4 regions of the Mucilaginibacter sp. P4_D1 genome follow, and region 1 is predicted to be linked to each of the others. Evidence: riboswitches for the same ligand, from Rfam matches in the RefSeq annotation. Region 1 holds a riboswitch; each other region holds the start of a gene.
What was found. A riboswitch is a leader RNA that binds a small molecule or an ion and turns the genes downstream of it on or off. The one in region 1 is predicted to bind S-adenosylmethionine.
Positions count from the first base shown of each region.

Region 2: it holds a riboswitch for S-adenosylmethionine, as region 1 does, so the genes downstream of both, AC1DV1_RS06415 (peroxiredoxin family protein) here and metH (methionine synthase) in region 1, are expected to answer to the same signal.
Region 3: it holds a riboswitch for S-adenosylmethionine, as region 1 does, so the genes downstream of both, AC1DV1_RS08610 (peroxiredoxin family protein) here and metH (methionine synthase) in region 1, are expected to answer to the same signal.
Region 4: it holds a riboswitch for S-adenosylmethionine, as region 1 does, so the genes downstream of both, AC1DV1_RS25405 (O-acetylhomoserine aminocarboxypropyltransferase/cysteine synthase family protein) here and metH (methionine synthase) in region 1, are expected to answer to the same signal.

Region 1 covers NZ_JBFUIJ010000027.1:30,314-32,520, reverse strand. Annotated here, with positions in the region: gene metH (methionine synthase) at 1-1,321, opposite strand, end outside; SAM riboswitch class I at 1,476-1,586, opposite strand; gene AC1DV1_RS20275 (Bax inhibitor-1/YccA family protein) at 1,722-2,207, opposite strand, start outside.
Region 2 covers NZ_JBFUIJ010000004.1:223,342-225,548, forward strand. Annotated here, with positions in the region: gene AC1DV1_RS06410 (protein-disulfide reductase DsbD domain-containing protein) at 1-218, shown strand, start outside; SAM riboswitch class I at 659-772, shown strand; gene AC1DV1_RS06415 (peroxiredoxin family protein) at 990-2,207, shown strand, end outside.
Region 3 covers NZ_JBFUIJ010000006.1:177,894-180,100, forward strand. Annotated here, with positions in the region: gene AC1DV1_RS08600 (adenylate kinase) at 1-338, opposite strand, end outside; tRNA gene AC1DV1_RS08605 (tRNA-Arg) at 437-510, opposite strand; SAM riboswitch class I at 860-974, shown strand; gene AC1DV1_RS08610 (peroxiredoxin family protein) at 1,097-1,669, shown strand; gene AC1DV1_RS08615 (SusC/RagA family TonB-linked outer membrane protein) at 2,091-2,207, shown strand, end outside.
Region 4 covers NZ_JBFUIJ010000043.1:30,645-32,851, reverse strand. Annotated here, with positions in the region: gene AC1DV1_RS25410 (hypothetical protein) at 1-425, opposite strand, end outside; SAM riboswitch class I at 757-867, shown strand; gene AC1DV1_RS25405 (O-acetylhomoserine aminocarboxypropyltransferase/cysteine synthase family protein) at 1,115-2,207, shown strand, end outside.

The sequences.
Region 1 (2,207 bases):
TTAAACCAGCCTCAATAACGGTCCATTTTGATGAATCGATCATGATAGGCAGTTTGGCAATATCAGGTTCGGATGCTACCAGGTTCAGAAATTTTACCATTACCGCTTCCGAATCAATCATGCCCTCGTCCATGTTGATGTCGATAACCTGGGCACCGCCCTCTACCTGTTGCAGGGCAACGGCCAAGGCGGCTTCATAATCTTCAGATAAAATAAGTTTCGAGAATTTTGGCGAACCGGTGATATTGGTACGCTCGCCCACATTTACAAAAATGCTGTCGGGCTTTATGGTAACCGCTTCCAGGCCGCTCAGGCGCAGGTCGGGTTCAATTTCGGGGATAAGTCTTGGGGGATATTTGGCCGCTTTATCGGCTATGCATTTGATGTGCTCGGGCGTGGTGCCACAACAACCACCCACAATATTAACCAACCCGGCTTTAATAAAATCATCAACCTGGTGCGCGGTTTCATGCGCGGTTTCGTCGTACTGGCCAAACTCGTTTGGTAAACCAGCGTTAGGATATGCCGATATAAATACATCTGCTTTCTCAGAAAGTTCGGCCAAATGCGGCCTCATTTCTTTGGCACCCAAAGCGCAGTTTAAGCCCACTGAAAGCAGGTTGGCATGGCGTATCGAGTTCCAGAAAGCTTCAACAGTTTGCCCCGATAAGGTACGACCAGAGGCATCGGTAATAGTACCGGAGATCATGATAGGCAAATGCTTGCCCGACTCATGGGCGTATCTATTGATAGCGAACAAGGCCGCTTTGGCGTTCAAGGTATCAAATATGGTTTCAACCAATAATAAATCCGATCCGCCATCAACCAGGCCACGTACCTGGTCGTAATAGGCATTGGCCAAATCATCAAAGGTAACGGCGCGGTAACCAGGGTCGTTAACATCTGGCGACAAGGACGCTGTACGATTGGTTGGCCCAACGGCACCCGCCACAAAACGCGGCTTTGATGGATTTTTTTGATTGTATTCGTCGGCCACTTCGCGGGCAATACGCGCGCCTTCGTAGCTAAGTTCGTAGGCCAGCTCTTCCAGCTTATAATCGGCCAGTGAAATAATTTGTGTGCTGAAGGTATTGGTCTCGATGATATCGGCACCGGCATCCAAATACTCGGCATGAATGGCCTTGATGATATCCGGGCGTGTAATATTCAAAAGGTCATTATTCCCCTGTAGATCGCTGATGTGATCTTTAAACCTTTCACCACGAAAATCCTTCTCGGTAAGCTGGTACCGCTGTATCATGGTACCCATAGCCCCGTCAATTACAAGGATGCGTTTTTCTAATTCTTTTCTAATGTCCATGGTTAGTATCAAGTAGTTAGTATCAAGTATCAAGTACGGAAACTCCGGCCCATGATTTTTAATTAGATCAACACAAAAAAATCTTGCTACTTGATACTAACTACTTGCTACTAAAAAAAGCTTACATCGAAAAGTCGGGTGTTCAATTGACTTTCGCTTATCTTTCCAGGGGCTGTTTAGCCGGCCGGGTAGAATGTAGCACCTTGTGAAGCACAGGTTGCTAAGACATCGCAGGGTCTAATCCCTCCGTCTTTCTCCATAAGCACTGCAAAGGTGCATAATAAAGCCGTAAAATGCAATAGTTTATATGCCCGGCTATGTGTACGCTAAGTAAATTTATGTGTACAAAAAAAGCTGCCTTTGCGGGGCAGCTTTTAAATAATAAATATTGGTTGCTTTATTACCTTCTGCTACCGAACAAGCGAAGCATTGAAGTAAACAAGTTAATAAATGTGGTATAAAGCACAAACGCACCCATGATCACCAATTTTTTTGACTCAGCACTTCCGTACTCAATACCTGCACCAATTCTTTTCAGCATTTGCATGTAGTAAGCTGTTAAACCAACCATCAGCACCACAAATACAAAGCTAAGTATATAGCTAAGTTGCGGACTACCTAAAAAGAAGTTAACCATGGCCACAGCAAATGCACCAAAAAAGATCATAATTAAAATTGAACCAAATTTGGTTAAATCCATAGTGGTAAAATACCCGGCAATAGCCATTATACCAAAAACTACGGCAGCACTAATAAATATGGTAAATATGGATGTTGCCGTATAAATAAGGCCAAAAATGCTTAAGCTTATCCCCACTGAAGCAGCGTAAGCAATAAACAAGAACAAAATAACGGGGTACGATAACCTGTTGAGGCCAAAGCTTAT
Region 2 (2,207 bases), on a different contig from region 1:
CCTTATTAGGGAGCACAGAAGAACCGAAGGCACTAAACAAGTACGAAAAGTCATTTAGTATGAATGTTCAGTACTTTGAAAAGTCTGTTATATTTCAGCAAAAAGTAAAGCTTAAATCCGGGCAGGCATCCGTTAGTGGTACCGTGAACTTTATGGTATGCAGCGATAAGCAATGTTTACCGCCAGACGATGTAGAATTTAGTGTACCTGTAAAATAAAAATATAATATAAGCCAAATCATATAAAAAGCAGCACGATAGCCACCAATCGGTCTGTTAAAATGGTAATCGCTTTTAAACGCGTTATCATTATTAATAAAACTAATACCATGAAACCAAAGTTTACTTTATTTACAAAAGCCCGAAAACAGCATGGTGGCACCCCTGGCTGTTGTTACCATAATTGCTAACGCTTTACATTCCAGGTTTAAAAAATATTGAGCAAGATATACATCCTGGCTGTACTAAGTGCGTTGCTTTGCTATGGTGGTAATTCAGGCGTGTGCTGTACAGTTCAGGATGTTTGTCGTTTTACAAGAAAAAATTAAAAAAGACATACAAAACTTAAAAATATTCTACTAAATCTATAGATTTTATTGTATTTATCATATTTGTTGTTATCTTTACACCATTCTAATTAACCCCACCATTAATTAGTTGATTTATAAAGAATAAGGGAGAGGAAGTCTCGATGATCTTATAGCAACTTTTCAGCAGTCTGAAATAAGTGCTAAACTTTTTCCGATAGCAATTATGCCGCCGGAATATAAATTAACTAACAGTCATGAACACACTTAACAGCCATTACCCACAGCTACAACCCGCGGCCATCAAACGATGTTGTTGCCTGGTTCAGTACGTTTTCTGGTTTTAACAGCCGGATACCCTAAAAATTTATAGTGTTTTTTCAAAGGCTGTAAAGCCCAATGGATAACCTATGCCCAAATTTCCGGCATCGCATCAATTAACAACAATTAAAACTTATACAAAATGAAAACTACAAACTACTTAACCAAAACAAGGCTGCTATCTGCCGCTTTATTGCTCAGCGGGGTAAGCGTGTTATCGGCCCATGCAACCCCAAAGCCTAAATTTATAAAAGAAGGAAAATGGCGCGGCGAATTTACCGTAAGCGAATCAAAGGTGCCTTTTAATTTCGAGCTGAAGGGAAAGGATGCCGAGCATGCTGTTTTCACACTCATCAACGGCTCCCGCAGAGATAATTTTCATGTGAAATCAATTGGTACGGATTCTGTATATATCAAAATGAATACCTATGATGCCGCGCTGGTAGCCAAAATTCAGGATGATGGCTCCTTAACCGGCGAATACCGTAGCCTGGTACCGGGTTTCAGGGGCAACTCATTACCATTTACTGCAGAATATGGTAAAACCTACCGCTTTGTAGAACCCGGCAAAGATGTAGCCCCTAAAGCCGACCTGACCGGTAAATGGGAAATCAAAACATACAGTAAAGAGGCCGTTCCTGCATCTATAGCCTTATTGAAACAAAAAGGGAACAAGCTTACCGGTGTGGTAATGACCGTTGTTGGTGACACCCGCGAACTGGAAGGTACCGTACAAGGCGATGAGTTTGCGCTAAGCGGCTTTACCGGCCCAAGTCCGTTCATTATAAAAGGTAAGATCAATGCCGATGGCTCCATCAGCGGCGAAGAAGGTTTTGGCATCTATAAAAACCTGAAATTTGATGCCGCCAAAAAAACAGAGGTTGAATTACCTGATCCTTACAAACTCACATTTTTAAAAGAAGGCTATAAAAAACTTGATTTCTCATTCCCTGGTATCGATGGCAAACAGGTTTCCTTGAGTGATAACAAATACAAAGGTAAAGTAGTAATTGTAGAGATTATAGGTACCTGGTGCCCTAACTGTACCGATCAAACCGTGTTTCTATCCCCATGGTTCAATAAAAATCATCAGCGCGGTGTAGAAGCCATTGCATTAGGTTTTGAACAGAAGGACAGCCTGGAATATGCCAAATATACCTTGGGCAAGCTGAAAGAAAAATACGAAATCAATTATGATATCGCTTTTGGAGGGCTGGCCGATAAAAAACTGGTATCGCAAAAGTTGCCTGCTTTGAATAAATTCATTGCCTTCCCAACTACCATCATCATTGATAGAAAAGGCGATGTAAGGGAGATATATACCGGTTATACGGGCACCGTGACAGGTAAGTATCACGAG
Region 3 (2,207 bases), on a different contig from region 1:
GCTATCATTCCGGTTATTGCCGAATGCTTGCTGGTTAACAGGCTATCCAAAGCTTCTGCCTGTGCAACCGTGCGGGGGAAACCATCAAAAATGAAACCCTTACCGTCTTTATTGCTATCCAGCTTATTGCTGATCATACCAATTACAACCGCGTCAGGAACCAACTTGCCATCATCCATCAACTTCTTTGCCTCCAACCCAAGTTCTGTTCCTTGTGCAATTTCGCCACGTAAAAGATCGCCGGTTGATAAATGGATCAATCCATATTGTTCAATAAGCTTTTGTGACTGAGTCCCTTTCCCGGCTCCGGGAGGACCAAACAATACCAGGTTTAGCATGCTCGTTATAAATTAAAAGCCTTTCGGTACAACACAGAAAGGCTTAGGATTAACTTTGTACCTGTATGGATTAAACCCATTTAAAGGCAAATTATATGTGCACTCGAAGGGAGTCGAACCCCTAACCTTCTGATCCGTAGTCAGACGCTCTATCCAATTGAGCTACGAGTGCTTTTCGAAACGGAATGCAAAGATAGAATTTCTTTTCAATCTCTCACATTTTTTTTTCAAAAAACCTGTAACTCGCAGTTTTACATGGCCTTACTTTCCTCCGTAAATCAGGTATTTGTTTTATATGTTTAATTTTTTACCCGGATATCGCATATAGAACCAATTAAACAAAATTGGGGTTACCCCTTTTGCGGCATGAACCGGAGATAGATAGGCCGGTGTAGCTTAGCCTGGATGAGTCGTGACCATCGTTCAATACCACTATTCATTTCATGACAATTAAATTATATAATGTCTATGTATTTAGTAGAATATATTATATATTTGCATCACTAAACAGTTCTTTAATTTAATTATCAAGAAAGACGGAGGGAAAGGCCCTGTGATGTCTTAGCAACCTGTAAGCCCAATTGTTATAAAGGTGCTAATTCCTGTTCGCCATTTAAGTGGCGGAAAAGATAATGTATGTTACGTTACTTACAGCTATATAGCTGTGCCATCATATCGTTATCGCCCAAATTTCTTGTTTATTTAAATTCCAGTGCTTTTAACCCTGCATTATAAAAACGCAGTTAAAAATTTACGTTATGAAAATTAAACAGCTACTCATCACCTGCTCCTTATTAATAACCGGCTATTTGGCCGTTGCGCAAACCACAACGCCTGCTCCCCTGCCTGCATCAATTGACCGGGGTTATATTGTTAAAACCGGCGAGCAAGCGCCCGATGATTTTAAACTGGTACTGGCCGATGGCACCCAAACTTCACTAAAACAGCTTCGGGGTAAGATAGTTATCCTGCAATTTACCGCAAGCTGGTGCAGCGTATGCCGCCAGGAAATGCCTCATCTTGAAAGAGATGTATGGCAGGCTTATAAGAACAAAGGCCTGGTACTTATCGGCGTTGATAGGGACGAACCGCTTGAAAAAGTGCAACATTTTCAGCAGGAAATGAACATCAGCTATCCGCTGGCGCTTGATCCTGGTGCCGATATTTTCGGGCGCTTTGCCAACAAAAAAAGCGGTGTAACCCGCAACGTGGTTATTGACAAAGACGGCAAAATTGTATACCTCACCCGCCTTTATGATACCCAGGAATTTGCATCGATGCTAAAAGTAGTTGATGCGCTGGTTAACAATAAAACTGCATCTGTAAACTAATTAAAAGCTTAAAGCAGAAGGCATAAAGCTCAAAGTTTCGGGTTTCAAAAACCTCTTTAGTCAAATTCTTATATTTTGAGTCAAAACGGCACTATCTACTTAATACTACTATCTATATATCAAATTGTTATGAAAACAACAAGAACACCTTTTCCAAGCGTATTCCCTGCCAGCAAATTCGTACCGTTCTCCCTCGCTTCTGTTTACCTGTATATGCAGGGTATGCGTTGTTGCTGTTAAATAAAGGCAACGGTTATTAGCCACGGGTCCCCTGCTGCAGCTGGCCGCCTCTGCTTATAACCAACACAATCAACAATCAATTTACCGGTACTATAAATTCAACAGCAGGCATTGCTATGCCCAAAATGCTGATGACCGGCTTTGCTATACCGGCAATAAAAACTATTAATCATTAACCATCATGTTAAAAAATTACAAATTTCTACTGGCACTCCTGTTGCCATTTTTTCTCATCCAAACAGTTGCGGCGCAATCTGTTAAAATAAGCGGCACGGTAACCGCTAAATCCGATGGCTTG
Region 4 (2,207 bases), on a different contig from region 1:
CCATCATAGTTAAAATAGACCGGTTCAGAATGTGTTTCCTGCTTAAATTTAAATAAAGGAGAACATATTTTTTTATACCTGGCATTTAGGAGGGCGTTATACGGTATGCCGGCATCTAACTTATAACTTATCAACGAATCTTTAAAAAATATAAACTGATAACCTATTCGCAGGTAGTCTGATTCATAAATCCTTGAGACCTCAGAATACCCAAAGCCAATATCCTCCATTGCATGTTTTGACGTAATAAGCAGATTGAGCACCCCCGCGGGATTTGTTTTATAGGTATCAGCCAGTTTTCTGATAAAAAGAGAATCAGCAGTAACAACCTGTTGGTTTACGTTTTCTACTTTTTCCCTCTCCTGCCCAAACATCATGGTTGTTGAACAGCAAATGAAAATTACAAAAGCGAAAAACTTATTCATGCAATGGTTTATTGGCGATACAAGATAATAAAATTTGGCATTTAAAAACAATCCTTCGCCACGGTCTATGCCCTCTCAAACCGCTATTCCAGATGTTGTCGCTTGGATTAGATAATTCGACTACTAATCGGAAAGATGCCTGTGAGGATACAGGCATCGGAGCAACAACAAAGATTTTGACACAAAAACCTTTTACCTTTCGCCTTTTACCTTTACTCTTCGCCTCTTAATAAAAATAAAATTTGGTATTTAAATAAATATCCGCTTATCTTTGGGACATTATTTGGTAGCGATACCATAGTCAATCAATTCTCCGCATAGTTCGGGTATTGATTTATAAAGAAGCGGCGAGAGATCAGGCTCAATGACCCGCTGGCAACCCTTCAGTTTTGAAGAAGGTGCCAATTCCTGTCCCGGCAAATAACACCGGGGGATATAAATTTATAGCCATGAAAAGTTTAATTACAATTACTACAAGCAACATTTTTAATACCCAAAACGGTAACATACAACGCATTAGCCCAATTATCGGCTGCATTTGTATGTGTTGCTGCTGTTGATGCTTTAATACGTCCATTTTTCAATCCCTGGAAACATACGTGTTGTAAAACTGGTAAACATTTTATCAGCTTGTCAAAAATCCATCTAAACAACAAAATTTAATTATAACCTTTTAAAAATCTACAACTATGTCAGCCTTAAAATTCGAAACCTTACAATTACACGCCGGCCAGGAAGTTGACCCTACTACAGGTTCACGCGCGGTACCACTTTATCAAACTACATCGTACGTATTTAAAAACGCCGAGCATGGCGCCAACCTGTTTGCCCTTAAAGAGTTTGGCAATATTTATACCCGTTTGATGAACCCCACTACCGATGTGTTTGAAAAACGCATTGCCGCTTTAGAAGGTGGCGTTGCGGCTTTAGCCACCGCATCGGGTCAGGCCGCCCAGTTTATAGCTTTAAATAACATCTTACAAGTCGGCGATAATTTTGTGACCTCACCATTTTTATATGGCGGCACTTATAATCAGTTTAAAGTTGCGTTTAAACGCTTAGGCATTGATGTTCGTTTTGCCAAAGACGACACCGCCGAAAGCCTTGAAGCTTTAATAGATGATAAAACCAAGGCCATTTACCTGGAAACTATAGGTAACCCTGGCTTTACAATTGCCGATTTTGATAAAGTTGGCGCATTGGCCAAAAAGCACGATCTGCCGCTGATTGTTGATAATACTTTTGGAGCAGGCGGCTATTTATTCCGTCCGTTGGAGCATGGCGCAAGCGTGGTGGTACAATCAACCACCAAATGGATTGGCGGTCATGGTACCAGCATTGGTGGCGTTATTGTTGATGGCGGCAACTACAACTGGGGCAACGGCAAGTTTCCGCAGTTCACCGAGCCTTCTGAAGGTTACCACGGGTTGGTTTTTGCCGATGTATTTGGCATTGGCGGTCCGTTTGGCAACATTCAGTTTATTATTCGTGCCCGTGTAGAAGGCTTGCGCGATTTTGGCCCTTCGCAATCGCCATTTAATTCATGGCTGAATATACAGGGACTGGAAACACTATCATTACGGGTGCAACGCCATGTAGATAATACACTGGAACTGGCTAAATGGCTTGACCAGCATCCGCAGGTAGCATCAGTAAACTATCCGGGATTAGCATCATCGCCATACCACGAATTAGCAAAAAAATACCTGAAAAATGGTTTCGGAGCTGTGTTATCTTTTGAGATTGATGGCGATAAAGAAGCAGCGGGTAAATTAATAGATA